DNA from 2 places in the Achromobacter sp. 1011811831 genome. Region 1 is predicted to be linked to the other one. Evidence: riboswitches for the same ligand, from Rfam matches in the RefSeq annotation. Region 1 holds a riboswitch; the other holds the start of a gene.
What was found. A riboswitch is a leader RNA that binds a small molecule or an ion and turns the genes downstream of it on or off. The one in region 1 is predicted to bind glycine.
Positions count from the first base shown of each region.

Region 2: it holds a riboswitch for glycine, as region 1 does, so the genes downstream of both, gcvT (glycine cleavage system aminomethyltransferase GcvT) here and AC6LJ9_RS09520 (D-amino acid dehydrogenase) in region 1, are expected to answer to the same signal.

Region 1 is NZ_JCBANG010000017.1:72,493-79,867, forward strand. It holds gene AC6LJ9_RS09515 (MFS transporter) at 1-1,235, shown strand, start outside; gene AC6LJ9_RS09520 (D-amino acid dehydrogenase) at 1,341-2,570, opposite strand; glycine riboswitch at 2,617-2,698, opposite strand; glycine riboswitch at 2,702-2,803, opposite strand; gene ampC (class C beta-lactamase) at 2,995-4,161, shown strand; gene AC6LJ9_RS09530 (3-hydroxybutyryl-CoA dehydrogenase) at 4,226-5,233, opposite strand; gene AC6LJ9_RS09535 (NAD/NADP octopine/nopaline dehydrogenase family protein) at 5,235-6,332, opposite strand; gene AC6LJ9_RS09540 (hypothetical protein) at 6,514-6,978, shown strand; gene AC6LJ9_RS09545 (AraC-like ligand-binding domain-containing protein) at 7,010-7,375, opposite strand, start outside.
Region 2 is NZ_JCBANG010000029.1:31,714-39,088, reverse strand. It holds gene gcvP (aminomethyl-transferring glycine dehydrogenase) at 1-2,855, opposite strand, end outside; gene gcvH (glycine cleavage system protein GcvH) at 2,947-3,324, opposite strand; gene gcvT (glycine cleavage system aminomethyltransferase GcvT) at 3,412-4,512, opposite strand; glycine riboswitch at 4,593-4,727, opposite strand; glycine riboswitch at 4,757-4,851, opposite strand; gene AC6LJ9_RS13455 (ZIP family metal transporter) at 4,938-5,831, opposite strand; gene AC6LJ9_RS13450 (superoxide dismutase) at 5,857-6,471, opposite strand; gene AC6LJ9_RS13445 (BaiN/RdsA family NAD(P)/FAD-dependent oxidoreductase) at 6,637-7,375, opposite strand, start outside.

The DNA.
Region 1 (7,375 bases):
CGTGGCGGCTGATTCCTTTCCTGATCTTCCTGTTCCTGCTCGCCTGGATCGACCGCGTCAACGTCGGCTTCGCCAAGCTGCAGATGCTGCAGGACCTGCGCTTCAGCGAGGCCGTGTACGGCCTGGGCGCGGGCATCTTCTTCATCGGCTATTTCCTGTTCGAGGTGCCGAGCAATCTGCTGCTGCAGCGCATCGGCGCGCGCAAGACCCTGGCGCGCATCACCATCCTGTGGGGGCTGACGTCGATGGCCATGGCCTTCGTCACGACGCCGTTCTCGTTCTATCTGCTGCGCTTCCTGCTGGGCGTGTTCGAGGCGGGCTTCTTTCCCGGCGTCATGCTGTACCTGACGTACTGGATCCCCGCCGGCCGGCGCGGCCGCATCAACGGCTGGTTCATGACGTCCTTCGGCATCGCCGGCGTGGTCGGCGGCCCGATCGCGGGCCTCATCATGAGCGGCATGGACGGCGTGGCGCCGTTGCGCAACTGGCAATGGCTGTTCGTGCTGGAGGGCATACCCTCGGTGATCGCCGGCATCGTGGTGCTGGGCTACCTGCCGGACCGGCCGCGCCAGGCGCGCTGGCTGTCGGCCGCCGAGCAGACGGCGCTGGAAGCCGAGCTGGAGGCCGAGCAGCGCCACGGCGGCAAGCACGCCAGCTTCGCCCAGGCCCTGCGCCAGCCGGCGCTGTGGTTGTGCACGGCCGCCTATTTCTGCATCGTCGGCGGCAACGCCACGCTGGCGTTCTGGATGCCGTCGCTGGTGCGCGAGCTGGGCGTGCGCGGCGCGCTGGACATCGGCCTGCTGTCGGCGATCCCCTTCACGCTGGGCACCGTGGCGATGGTGCTCAACGGCGCGCACTCCGACAAGACCGGCGAGCGGCGCCTGCATTGCGCCGGCGCCACGCTGGTCGGCGCGGCGGGGCTTGCGCTGACCGCCGCCTACATCGGCAATCCCGTGCTGGCGATGGCCGCGCTGAGCGTATCCGCCATCGGCGTGCTGGGCGCGTTTCCCGTGTTCTGGGCGATTCCGGCGGGCTTTTTGACCGGCACGGCCGCCGCCGGCGGCATCGCCTTCATCAACTCGGTCGGCAACCTGGCCGGCTTCGCCACGCCCTTCATGATGGGCTGGATGAAGGAATGGACCGGCGGCGTGGCCGCCGGCCTGTACGTGGTGGCCGCCATGCAGCTGACCTCGACCGCGATCGTCGCGCTGGCGATGCGCCGGCTGGCGCGCTAGCGCAAGGCGACGGGCGGCGAGCCGCGGGCGGCCAATCACTGGCGGCGAGCGGTGGTCCGTCGGTTGCGGCCAGCCGGCTGCGGGCGCCGCCGCGCCCGCGTCGTCTCAGTGCGGCCGCAGCCGTTCGCCGACGCTGGCCGCCAATAGCTGCGCGGTGGCCGCCGACAAGGTCCAGCCCAGGTGGCCGTGGCCGGTGTTGTAGAACACGCCCGGCCGCTTGCCCGGACCCACGCGCGGCATCATGTCCGGCGTCATCGGGCGCAGCCCGCACCAGGGCACCACGCGCGCCGTCCTGACGCCGGGGAAGTGGCGGCGGGTCCAGTCCACCAGCGGCTGCACGCGTTCGGCGCGGATGTCCAGGTTGTAGCCGTTGAACTCGGCGGTGCCGGCCACGCGGAAGCGGTCGCCCAGCCGGCTGGTGACGATCTTGGCGGCCTCGTCGAGCAGGCTGACGCGCGGCGCGGCCTCGCGGCTGGCGGCGTCGTCCAGGTGCACGCTGATCGAGTAGCCCTTGACCGGATAGATGTTGACCGTGTCGCCCAGTTGCCGCGCGAAGCGCCGGCTGGCCGCGCCGGCGCAGACCACCACGGCGTCGGCCTGGTGCCGGTCGCCGCCGCCGCCGTCCGCGCCGGCCAGGTCCAGCGCATAACCCGCGCCGTCGGCCGTGATCGCGGCGACGTCGGCGTCCTGCACGAAGCGCACGCCCAGCCGCTCGCAGGCCTGGGCCAGGCCGCGCGTGAACTTGTGGATGTCGCCGGTGGCGTCGGACGGCGTGTAGAAGCCGGCGTGGCAGGCCGTTTGCAGCGCCGGCTCGATGTCGCGCGCCTCCTCGGGCGTGACCGCGTAGCGTTCCAGGCCGCCTTCGCGCAGCAGCTCGTTGCCGCGCCGCGCGGCCTCGAAGCTGGCGGCGTCGTGGTAGATGTGCAGGATGCCGCGCCGCTCCAGGTCGAAGTCGATGCCTTCGGCCTCGGCCATGTCGTACAGGTGCTGGCGCGCCTCGATCGCCAGCCGGGTGGTGGCGATGGTGTTGCGGCGGTGGTTGGGGATCTGGCGCATGAATTGCAGCAGCCAGGAATACTTGTGCCAGCTCAAGCGCGGATTGAGCAGCAGCGGCGCGTTGCTGCGACCCAGCCAGCGCAGGCCCTTGAGCACGGTGGCGGCGCTGTTCCAGACCTCGGCGTTGCTGGCCGACAGCTGGCCGCCGTTGGCGTAGGAGGTTTCCATCGCGGGGTAGCGCTGGCGGTCGTAGACGGAAACGTCGTAACCCTGCTTGCGCAGGACGTAGGCGGACGTGACGCCGGTAATACCGGCGCCAATGATGGCGATGCGGGGCATGATTGCTCCAGATGGCGTGGCGACGGCCGGACGGCCGCTGCACCCCATCTGTCCCGGTACCTGAGAGCTTTGCCCGGCGCGTGCCGGGGTTCCCCTTCGGTGGGCGCGCAAGGCGCCTCTCTCCAGATCGTCTACACCGCGCAGTCCTGTCTGCCTGAGAGTTTCCGGGGCGGTTGCTCCGTCGGCGCCCGCCGCGCGGCCGGGCCGGGGCGAGTCTCTTCTGCGTGGTGTTTGCTACGACCGTGGCAGGATAGCCAAATATTCCGCGTCCTGGAATTCAGGGTTAGTACCAGTATGAGCGCGGCGGCGCTACCATCCTGGGTTCGCGCGGGGCGCGCGCCGGCATGCCCGTCGTCGCCGCCCGGCGGCAATGCCGCCGCCTGGCCCCGCCCGTCTTGTTCGCGCTGTTTTCCGGGAGTTCTCCATGCGCCTGTCCGCCTTGTTCCGCCGCTGCCTGCTGGCCGTCACCCTTGCCGCATCGCTGCCCGCGTCGGCGCTGTCCCCCATCCATGACGCCGACGCGCGCGTGCGCGCGGCCGTGCTGACGGTGATGAAGCAGCATGAAATCGCCGGCATGGCGGTGGCCGTGACCCGGCAGGGCGAGCAGCATTTCTACAGCTTCGGCCTGGCTTCCTGGGAGACGCGCGCGCCGGTCACCAACGACACGCTGTTCGAAGTGGGCTCGATCAGCAAGACCTATTCGGCCACGCTGGCCGCCTACGCCCAGGCGCTGGGCCGGCTGTCGCTGGCGGATCCGGTCGAGCGCCACGTGCCCGAGCTGGCGGGCAGCGCCTTTGGCAAGGTTTCGCTGCTGGGCCTGGCCACGCATACGGCGGGCGGCTTCCCGCTGCAGGTGCCCGACACGGTGCGCGACCGCGCCCAGCTCATGGCCTATCTGCAGGCCTGGCAGCCCAGCTACGCGGAAGGCACGCGCCGCACCTACGCCAATCCCAGCATCGGCATGCTGGGCGTGGCGACCGCCAATGCCATGGGCCAGGCCTATGTGCCGCTGATGCAGGGCACGCTGTTGCCCAAGCTGGGCCTGCCCAGCACCTATCTGCAGGTGCCGGCCGACCAGATGGCGCGCTACGCGCAGGGCTATGACAAGCGCAACCAGCCGGTGCGCGTGAGTCCCGGCGTGCTGGCCGACGAGGCCTACGGCGTCAAGACCAGCGCCCGCGACCTGCTGCGCTTCGTGGAGCTGAACCTGGGCGGCACCAGCGGCGACGCCAAGCTGGATCAGGCCATCGCCGACACGCACCGGGGCTATTTCGAACTGGGCGGCATGACGCAGGACCTGGTGTGGGAGCAGTACCGCTATCCGGCGCCGCTGGACACCGTGCTGGAAGGCAATGCCAACACGGTCGCCCTCGAGACGCACGACGTGCGCGCGCTGCGTCCGCCGCTGGCGCCGCGCGCCGACGCCTGGATCAACAAGACCGGTGCCACCAATGGCTTTGGCGCTTACGTCGCCTTCGTGCCGGGACGCCGGATCGGCATCGTGATCCTGGCCAACCGCAACTATCCCAACGCCGATCGCGTGCGCCTGGCCTATGAGGTGCTGGACGCGCTGGAGACGGGAGGCCGTTGAGCGGACGCGCCAGGGAGCCGCGGCGGCAGGCGTTGCCCAGGCCGGTCTGCCGGGCGGTCTCCGGTCAGGCGGCCGGCGCCGCGCCGGCCCCGGCCAGCGCCGAGCCACAGCGCGGCAGCAGGCCCAGCAGCGCCAGCCGGTCGCGCAGCTGCTCCAGCCGCTGCATCCGATACGCGTCCACGTCCACGCCGGCGTAGTCGTAGAAGCCCTGGCCGTCGCGCAAGCCGTTGCGGCCCTGTTCCATGTTGCGCGCGATCACGTCCGGCGCCGCGAAGCGCGGGTCCAGCGCGCCGGCCAGGTAGCGCGAGGCGTAGTAGAGGATGTCGCCGCCGCCCCAGTCGATGAATTCCAGCAGGCCCAGCACCGAGAAGCGCAGGCCGAAGCCCAGGCGCACGGCGGTGTCGATGTCCTCGGCGCTGGCCACGCCTTCCTCGACCATGCGGGCCGCCTCGTTCATGGCCAGCGCCTGGATGCGCGGCACGATGTAGCCGGCGGACGGCGCGCACATCACCGGCGTCTTGCCCGCCATGCGCAGCAGTTCCAGCAGCTGGTCGACGGCGGCGTCGCGGGTGGCGGGGCCCCGGCTGACTTCCACCAGCGGGATCAGGCTGGCCGGGTTGAGCCAGTGCGCGTTCAGGAAGCGTTGCGGATGCGCCGTCAGCGCCGCCAGTTCGGTGACCAGGAAGGTGGACGTGGTCGATGCCACCACGGCGTCGGCCGGGCAGGCCTCGTCCAGCCAGCGCAGCGCGTCACGCTTGGCGTCCAGGCGTTCGGGCACGGCCTCGAACACCGCGCGCGCCGCGCGCAGGTCGGCGGCCGCGTCGTCCCTCGCGCGCAACCGCAGCCGGGCCAGCGCGGCGTCGGCCTGGTCCTCGCTCAGCACGCCCAGCCGCGCGAGCATGCCCAGCTCGGCGCGCACGGCCGCGCGCGCCGCATCGTGGACGCGCGCCTGTTCATCGGCGGCGCGGGGCTTGAGGTCGATCAGCGACACCTCCAGGCCGGCGATCAGGTAGGACGCGGCGATGCCCTGTCCCATGCGGCCGGCGCCGATCACGCACAAGGGGGCGGCCATCTCAATAGCCCTCCTGCAGCAGCGCGCGCATGTCGGCGCGCGACAGAGTGGACAGGCCCAGGTTCTCCAGCGTGCGACCCTCGGCGTACAGGTCGCGCCCGGTCAGCGCCGAGGCCAGGGCCAGCAGGCCCTGCGCCACCGGCATGGGCACGCCGGCCCAGCGGCCCGTCGACACCAGGAAGGACAGGCCCAGCCGCGTGTCCTCCAGCATGTAGCGGTGGCAGTGCAGGTCGATGGTCTCGCGCCAGTCGCCGCTGTCGGTCAGGCGGCCATGGGCGCCGCGCCCGTACATCCATTCATCGCCTTCCTGGGCGTAGTGGTCAGCCAGCGGGAAATGCGGCGCGCCATAGCCCAGCGCCTCGCGCAGCGCGACGCGCTCGGCATCCAGCGCATCGGTCACGGCGCGGATGGCCGGCTGGGTGCCTTCGTTGTGGATGTCCCAGCGCTCGAAATGCTGCAAGGGGCCGGCGTTCATCAGGATGAGCGGCGGGTGGATGATGGGGCCGGCATTCATCAGCGCGCCGGACAGGCCGTCGCCGGCCGGCTCCACGCTGGGATAGGCCTGGGCCAGCCGCCGCAGCGCGGCATCGGCCAGCCGAAGGGGGAAGACGCCGGTGGGCAGGCGCGTGGCGTAGCCGCTGATGACCACGCGCTGGCCGTGCTTGCGCGCCAGGTAGGGCAGGGTGCCGGTCTCGGCATAGGCGACCTGAGCGCGGTTGCCGGCCTGGCGCTGGGCGCGCGCGAACAGGTGGCAGCCGAAGGTGCCGGGCGGCAGGAACACCACCTGCCCGTCCTCCAGCAGCGGCGCGAGCCGGGGCGCCAGATCGTCGTGCGTGGTGGCGGGCAGCGGGATGACGATCAGCTCGGCGCCCTGGACCGCGTCGCGCAGTTCGCGCGCCAGCCGCAGCTGGCCGGGGCCGTCGCCGATGGCGATGCGGCGGGCGCCGCGATAGTCGGTGACCTCCAGCCCGCCGGCCTTGGCCAGCGCGGCGCCGGCCTCGGCGTCGCGCCGCCACCAGCGCACCTCGTGGCCTTTTTCGTGCAGGTCCGCGGCGGCCGCGTAGCAGCCGTGTCCGCCTCCGATGACAGTGACGCGCATGATCGTGCTCCTTGATGACGATGCGACGATCCTAGCGGCGCGGACGGCGGCCGGTCTGCGCCGAACGCGCAAGCGCCGTTCCATTCCGGCAAGGGATTCGGGCCGACCTGCGGTGTGCTACAAACCACGGCGGGCGCATGCTCCAATTTTCGACATCGCTTTCCAACAGGCCGTCAGAATCATGAAAATCCTTGCCGCAGCGCTATTGAGCCTTTCGTTCCTGGCGGCTTCCGCCGTTGCGGGAGCCGATGCCAGCGCCGATGTCAGTCCCGACACCAACCTGGACGAGGCCGAACTCGTGGCGACGCTGGAGGGCGGACATTGGCGTTCCGGCGATGCGAAGGGCACCTACCGGGTGATCCTGGAGAACGTGGGTTTCGAGCATGTCAGCTGCCGCGTCTGGATCGAGTGGCTGGCCGATGCCAAGTCCGGCGGCGCCAAGTCCGGCCAGCCGCCGCGCGTCGTGGCCCGGGTGCCGTACGCCGAGATCTCCGACAGCTTCTGGTCCTGCGGACCGAAGCGCAACGGCCTGTCGGGCGCCACGCTGACCATACCCGCCAAGCATGCCTATTCGGGCGAAGCCCGCAAGTTCCAGGCGGTGCTGGGCGCGCCGGGCGAATACCGCCATCGCGGCGCCGGCGGTTGAGCCGGCGCGCGGGCGCCGGCCCGTGCTGGCGCTAGCGGCCGCGCAGCGTGTCCGACGGCCGGCAGCCGTAGCGCTTGCGGTAGTGGCTGGCGAAGTGGCCGAAGCTGGTCACGCCGTGGCGCAGCAGGATGTCGGTGACGTTGTCGCCCGGCCCGGCCTGTTCCAGCGCCGCGTGCACGCGGGCCAGCCGCTGGCCGCGGATGTAGTCGATGGGGCTCTGGCCCAGGAAGCGCGCGAAGCCGTTCTGCAAGGTGCGGGTGGACACGCCGGAGAGCGCGGCCAGCTCCGCCAGGGTGACGGGCTCGTCCAGATGGCTTTCGATGTAGTCGCGCGCGCGCCTGACGTGCAGCGGCAGCGGTTGCCGGCGGTCGGCGCGCAGCGCGTCGCTGTAGTTGTG
Region 2 (7,375 bases), on a different contig from region 1:
GGCAGGCAGGCGCAGACCAGGTTGCGGTCGCCGTAGGCGTTGTCGACACGGGCCACGGGCGGCCAGTACTTGCCGTCGCGCAGCGAGGCCACCGGGTAGGCGGCCTGCTGGCGCGGGTAGTCGTGCAGCCACTCTTCGGCCAGCAGCATCTGCGCGGTGTGCGGCGCGTTCTTCAGGACGTTGTCCTCGCGGTCGCGTTCGCCGCGCTCGACCTGGGCGATTTCCTCGCGGATCGAGATCATGGCGTCGACGAAGCGGTCCAGCTCGGCCTGGCCTTCCGATTCGGTCGGCTCGACCATCAGCGTGCCGGCCACCGGGAAGCTCATGGTGGGCGCGTGGAAGCCGTAGTCCATCAGGCGCTTGGCGATGTCCTCGGCGCTGATGCCGCTGGTTTCCTTGAGCGGACGCACGTCCAGGATGCACTCGTGCGCCACGCGGCCGTTGCGGCCCGCGTACAGCACCGGATAATGGTCGCGCAGGCGGGTGGCGACGTAGTTCGCGTTCAGGATCGCGACTTCGGTGGCGCGGCGCAGGCCGTCGGCGCCCATCAGCGAGATGTACACGAACGGGATCGGCAGGATGCCGGCCGATCCGAAGGGCGCGGCCGAGACCGGGCCGACCTTGGCTTCGCCGGGCAGCTTGCCCTGCTCATTGACCACGCCCGGCAGGTACGGGGCCAGGTGCGCGCGCACCGCCACCGGGCCCACGCCCGGGCCACCGCCGCCGTGCGGGATGCAGAAGGTCTTGTGCAGGTTCAGGTGCGAGACGTCGGAACCGAACTTGCCAGGCTGAGCCACGCCCACCATGGCGTTCATATTGGCGCCGTCCAGGTAGACCTGGCCGCCGGCCTGGTGCACCAGTTCGCAGATCTCGGTCACGGCTTCCTCGAACACGCCGTGCGTGGACGGGTAGGTGATCATCAGCGCGGCCAGCTTGTCGCCGACCTGTTCGATCTTGGCGCGCAGGTCGGGCAGGTCGACGTTGCCGTTGGCGTCGGAGGCCACCACCACCACGTCCATGCCGGCCAGCTGGGCCGACGCGGGGTTGGTGCCGTGCGCCGACGAGGGGATCAGGCAGACGTTGCGCTGATGCTGGCCGTTGGCCTGGTGGTAGCCGCGGATCGCCAGCAGGCCGGCGTACTCGCCCTGCGCGCCGGAGTTCGGCTGCAGGCTGATGTTGTCGTAGCCGGTGATCTCGCACAGCGCGGCCGACAGGCGGTCGATCAGTTCCTTGTAGCCCTGGCTCTGCGAGGCGGGCGCGAAGGGGTGGATCAGCGCGAACTCGGGCCAGGTGATGGGGATCATCTCGGCCGTGGCGTTCAGCTTCATGGTGCACGAGCCCAGCGGGATCATGGTGCGGTCCAGCGCCAGGTCCTTGTCGGCCAGCTTGCGCAGGTAGCGCAGCATGTCGGTTTCCGACTGCACGCTGGAGAACACCGGGTGCACCAGGATGGCGCTTTCGCGGGCCACGGCGGCGGGGATGCCGCTGGCGGCCGCGGCGTCGAGGGCGTCGACGTCCAGCTCGAGGTCATCGCGTTCCAGGCCGGAGGCGAACACGTTGACCAGGGCCTGCAGGTCGGCGGCGGTGACGGTCTCGTCCAGCGAGACGGCCAGACGCGCGCCGTCGACGCGGCGCAGGTTGACCTGGGCGCAGTCGGCCGCGGTCAGGATGGCGGGCGTGGCCGCGCCGGTTTCCAGCAGCAGCGTGTCGAAGAAGCTGTCGTTGGCGACCTTCACGCCCAGCTTGACCAGCTCGGCGCGCAGGATTGCGGTGTAGCGGTTGACGCGGTTGGCGATGCGGCGGATGCCGGCCGGGCCGTGCCACACGGCGTACATGCCGGCCATCACGGCCAGCAGCACCTGCGCGGTGCAGATGTTGGAAGTGGCCTTTTCGCGGCGGATGTGCTGCTCGCGCGTTTGCAGCGCCAGGCGCATGGCCGGGTTGCCCTGCGCGTCCTTGGACACGCCGACCAGGCGGCCGGCCATGTTGCGCTTGTAGGCGTCCTTGCAGGCCATGAAGCCGGCATGCGGGCCGCCGAAACCGAACGGCACGCCGAAACGCTGGGCCGAGCCCACGGCGATGTCGGCACCCCACTCGCCCGGCGCAGCCAGCACGGCCAGCGCCAGCAGGTCCGTGGCCACGGCCACCACCGCGCCCTGCGCGTGAGCGGCGTCGGCCAGCTTGCGGTAGTCGGCCACCGAGCCGGTGCTGTGCGGGTATTGCAGCAGCACGCCGAAGCATTCCGGCAGGCCTTCGGCCTCGTCGCCCACGGCGATCTCGATGTCCAGGCCCTCGGCGCGGGTGCGCACGACCTCGATGGTCTGCGGGTGCACGTGGCGCGAGATGAAAAACACCGGGCTCTTGGACTTGGCGCTGCGGCGGGCCAGCGTCATGGCTTCGGCGGCGGCCGTGCTCTCGTCCAGCAGCGAGGCGTTGGAGATGTCCAGCCCGGTCAGGTCGGCGACCATGGTCTGGTAGTTCAGCAGGGCCTCCAGGCGGCCCTGCGAGATCTCGGGCTGGTAAGGCGTGTAGGCCGTGTACCAGGCGGGATTCTCAAGAATGTTGCGCAACACCACGTTGGGCGTCTGCGTGCCGTAGTAACCCTGGCCGATGTAGCTGCGGTAGACCTTGTTGCGCCCGGCGACCTGCTTGAGCTCGGCCAGCACGTCGGTTTCGCTGCGCGAGGGCGGCAGCGCCAGCGGGGCCTGGCTGCGGATCTTGGGCGGCACGACTTCTTCGATCAGCGCGTCCAGGCTGGGGCTGCCGATCACGGCGAGCATGGCGGCCTGGTCGGCGTCGGAGGGGCCGATGTGGCGGGGAATGAAGTCGGTGTGGGTGTCTAGGGCGCGCGACATGGGGAGGATCTCGGGTGCGTGAGCGTCGGGGACGATCGGTATGGCAGCGCGCGGGCAGGCGGCGGCAGCGGCCAGCCCGCGCGGGACGGGCTTAGCCGTTGGCGACGGCTTCGTAGCCGGCGGCGTCCAGCAGCTTGTCCGCGTCGGCGGCGTTGTCCGGCTTGATCTTGAAGATCCAGGCGGTGAAGGCCGACTCGTTGATCAGGTTGGGATTGCTTTCCAGCTCTTCGTTGAAGGCGACGATCTCGCCGGCCACGGGCGCGTAGATGTCGGAGGCGGCCTTGACCGACTCGACCACGCCGGCGGTTTCGCCAGCGGCCAGCTTGGCGCCGACCTTGACGTCGCCGACGAAGACCAGGTCGCCCAGCTGGTCCTGGGCGGTGTCGGTGATGCCGACGACGAACACGTCGCCTTCGGCTTTGACCCATTCATGGGACTCGGTGTACTTGCGATCGGTGGGCAGGCTCATGGGAACTCCTGGGGCTATTCGGATGGGGAAAAAGGATTGCGCGCCTCGCGCGCGGGCCTGCCGGCCGGCGCGCGCGAAGCTTCGAGTTTACGAGTGTTCGACGGCTTTGCCGTTACGGACAAACGGCAGCTTGCAGACCAGGGCGGGCACCCATTTGCCGCGGATGTCCACCTCGACCGTGTCGCCGGGAACCACGCCCACGGGCAGGCGGGCGAAGCCGATGGACACGCCCAGGGTGGGCGACATGGTGCCGCTGGTCAGCTCGCCCGCGCCCTGCTTGGCGCGCACGGCCATGTGGGCACGCATCACGCCGCGTTCCTGCAGCTTCAGGCCGAGGAAGGCGGCCGGGGTGGCGAATTGTTCCAGCGCGTCGCGGCCGATGAAGCGGCGCTCGGCGTTCTTCAGCGATACCGTCCAGGTCAGGCCGGCCTGGTCGGGCTGGATCAGCTCGTCCATGTCCTGGCCGTAGAGGTTCATGCCGGCTTCCAGGCGCAGCGTGTCGCGCGCGCCCAGGCCGCAGGGACGCACGCCCTGCGCAGCCAGGTCGCGCCACAGCGCGACGGCCTGCGTGGCGGGCAGCACGATCTCGAAGCCGTCCTCGCCGGTGTAGCCGGTGCGGGCCACCAGCGTATCGTCGCCCACCTGGGCGGCCACGAACGGGGTCAGCGGTTCGCTGGCGGCCTGCCAGGCCGGACGCGCGGCCCAGACCTTGGCGCGGGCGTTGGGGCCCTGCACGGCGATCATGGCCAGGTCGCGGCGCGGTGCGATGGCCACGTCGAATTTGCCGGACTGCCGGACGCGCTGCATCCAGGCGATGTCCTTGTCGGCGGTGCCGGCATTGACCACGACGCGCCACTGGTCGGCGGCGAAGAAATAGATGATCAGGTCGTCGATCACGCCGCCCTGCGGATTGAGCATGCAGCTGTACAGCGCCTTGCCCGGCACGGTCAGCTTGGCCACGTCATTGGCGACCAGGCGCTGCAGGAAGGCGAAGGCGTCCGGGCCCGTCACATCGACGTTGAGCATGTGCGAGACGTCGAACATGCCGGCGTCCTGGCGCACGGCGTGGTGCTCTTCCAGCTGCGAGCCGTAGGCCAGCGGCATGTCCCAGCCGCCGAAGTCGACCATTCGGGCGCCGGAGGCGATGTGTTCGTCGGCCAGCGGGGTGCGTTTGAGGGTTGCGGACATGCGCGGGAACTCCGGAGCGGCAGCGTTGCCAGGGTTGCGGAAAGCCGCCAGCGGACACGCGTCCACGGCACGGCTGAATCTTCCGCCCCTCTGTCCTTTTGCCTGAGAGTTGCCCCGCGTGGCGGGTGTGCACCTTCGGCGCCTGGGCTGCCCGCTACGTCCCCATTCGGGACGGCCTGAAAGGCGCGGCGCCAGGTCTCTCCAGAGTGCTGTTTTGCCACATCGACCGAAAACCGGGACAGGGCAAGCATGGACGGTATGGGTTACCTGAGCGATTCCGGGCGAATTGCGCCTTCGGCGGCGGCCAGCTTGATGGCCGCTCTCTCCCGCAACATGCATGACAGCGGCGCAAGCATACATCGAAACCTCGGGCGCCGGAAAGCGAGGAAACCCGGCTGTCCGCGCGCCGTTCGGGGCCGCGGCCGCTAGCCCAGCGCGGTATCCAGCAACATCATCAGCACGAAGCCCAGCATCAGCCCGCAAGTGGCGTAGACCTCGTGTCCCTTGCGGTGCGATTCGGGAATGATTTCATGGCTGATGACGAACAGCATGGCCCCGGCGGCAAAGCCCAGTCCCCACGGCAGCAAGGCCGCCGACCAGCCCACCACGGCCGCGCCCAGCACCGCGCCCAGCGGCTCCACCAGACCCGACAGCATGCCCAGCGCCACCGCGAAGGCGCGCTTGTAACCGGCGGCCATCAGCGCCACCGCCACCACCAGCCCTTCGGGGATGTCCTGGATGGCGATGCCGGTGGCCAGCGCCGTGCCGCGCAGCGGGTCGTTGCCGGCATAGCCCACGCCGATGGCCAGCCCTTCGGGCAGGTTGTGCAGCGTGATGGCGAACACGAACAGCCAGGTGCGGCGCAGGCGATGCGCCTCGATGCCTTCCCTGCCCTTGATGAAATGCTCGTGCGGCAGGCAGCGGTCCATCAGCAGCAGCACCGCCGCGCCCAGCAGGATGGCGGCGCCGACCAGGATGCCGGCGCCCCAGGGGCCATGCCCCAGCTCGCCGGCCGCGGCGATGCCGGGCGCCACCAGCGAGAAGGCGCTGGCGGCCAGCATGACGCCGGCGCCGAAACCGTACAGGCTGTCCTGCACCTTCTGCGGCAGGGTCTGGGCGAACAGCACGGGCAGCGTGCCCAGCGCGGTCGCGGCGGCGGCCATCATGCCGCCCAGCAGCGCGTCGGCCACGTGCGGCGCGCGCACGTCCAGGTAGACCCAGAGCTGGTACAGGGCCAGGCAGGACACCAGCACGGCCAGCGTCCAGATGCTGACGCTGGTGGCGGCGGGTCGGATCCGGTGTCGGCTGAATGTGTTCATGGGCGCCTCGCTGGCGTAACCGCGATCAGCCCACGGCGGCCGCGTAGCGGCGCGCCACCTCGGGCCAATCGATCACGTTGTAGAACGCGCCGATGTACTCGGGGCGGCGGTTCTGGTATTTCAGGTAGTAGGCGTGCTCCCATACGTCCAGGCCGAGGATCGGGGTATTGCCGTGCATCAGCGGACTGTCCTGGTTGGCGCTGCTCTCGACCACGAGCTTGCCGGCCGGCGTCACCGACAGCCAGGCCCAACCGCTGCCGAAGCGGGTCAACGCGGCCTTGGTGAAGGCTTCGCGGAAGGCATCCAGCCCGCCAAGGTCGGACGCGATGGCATGCGCCAGCGCGCCGTCGGGCGCGCCGCCGCCGCGCGGCGACATCACGCTCCAGAACAGGCTGTGGTTGGCGTGACCGCCGCCGTTGTTGCGCACCGCCGCGTTGATGGCAGCGGGCAGCTGGTCCAGCCGCGCCACCAGCGCCTCCACCGGTTCGTCGGTCGACAGGCCGGCGCCTTCCAGGGCGGCGTTCAGGTTGTTGACGTAGGTCTGGTGATGCTTGCTGTGATGGATCTCCATCGTCAGCGCGTCGATGTGCGGCTCCAGCGCGTCATAGGCGTAGGGTAGCGGGGGCAAGGTATAGGCCATCTGGTGTCTCCGTCAGATCGTCCGTTGGTGATGGGAACGAATCACTATCGAAAACACAAATGATATTTATTTTTATTTAATACCACAACGAGATTGTCACAATCCGCGCGATAAGGCCGGCCTATCGCCGCCGGACGCGTACCCGGCGGCGGCCCGATCCCGTCGCTACAGCGCCTTGCCGCAAGCCACGCCCGAGGCCCAGGCCCACTGGAAGTTGTAGCCGCCCAGCCAGCCGGTCACGTCCACGGCCTCGCCGATGAAGTACAGGCCGGGCACGGTGCGCGCCTGCATGGACTTCTGGTCCAGCCCGCGCGTGTCCACCCCGCCGCGCATGACCTCGGCCTTCTTGTAGCCGGCCGTGCCGCTGGGCACCAGCGTCCATTGATGGATGTCCTGGGCCAGCCCGCGCAGCGTCTTGTCCGGCGCGTCGGCCAGCCGCAAGGCGGCCAGTCCCGGCTTGCCGCCCTGCTCGGCCAGCGCCAGCCAGGCGTCGGCCAGCCGCTTGGGCCACAGCCCGGCCAGCACCGTGTGCAGTTGCTGGCGGTTGCCGGACTTGGCGTCCAGCAGCTCGGCGGCCAGGTCACGGCCCGGCGCCAGGTCCACCACGATGGGCTCGCCCGGCTTCCAGTAGCTGGAAATCTGCAGGATCGCCGGCCCCGACAGCCCGCGATGCGTGAACAGCAGGTCTTCGAGGAACTCGCCACGCGCCTTGCCCTGCCCCGTGGACAGGCTCACTTCCAGCGCCACGCCGGACAGCGCCGACAAAGGCTGCCACTGCGCCGCGTCGAAGGTCAGCGGCACCAGCGCGGGCCGTGGCTCGACGATCTTCAGGCCGAACTGGCGCGCGATCTTCAGGCCGAAATCGGTGGCGCCCAGCTGCGGGATCGCCATGCCGCCGGTGGCC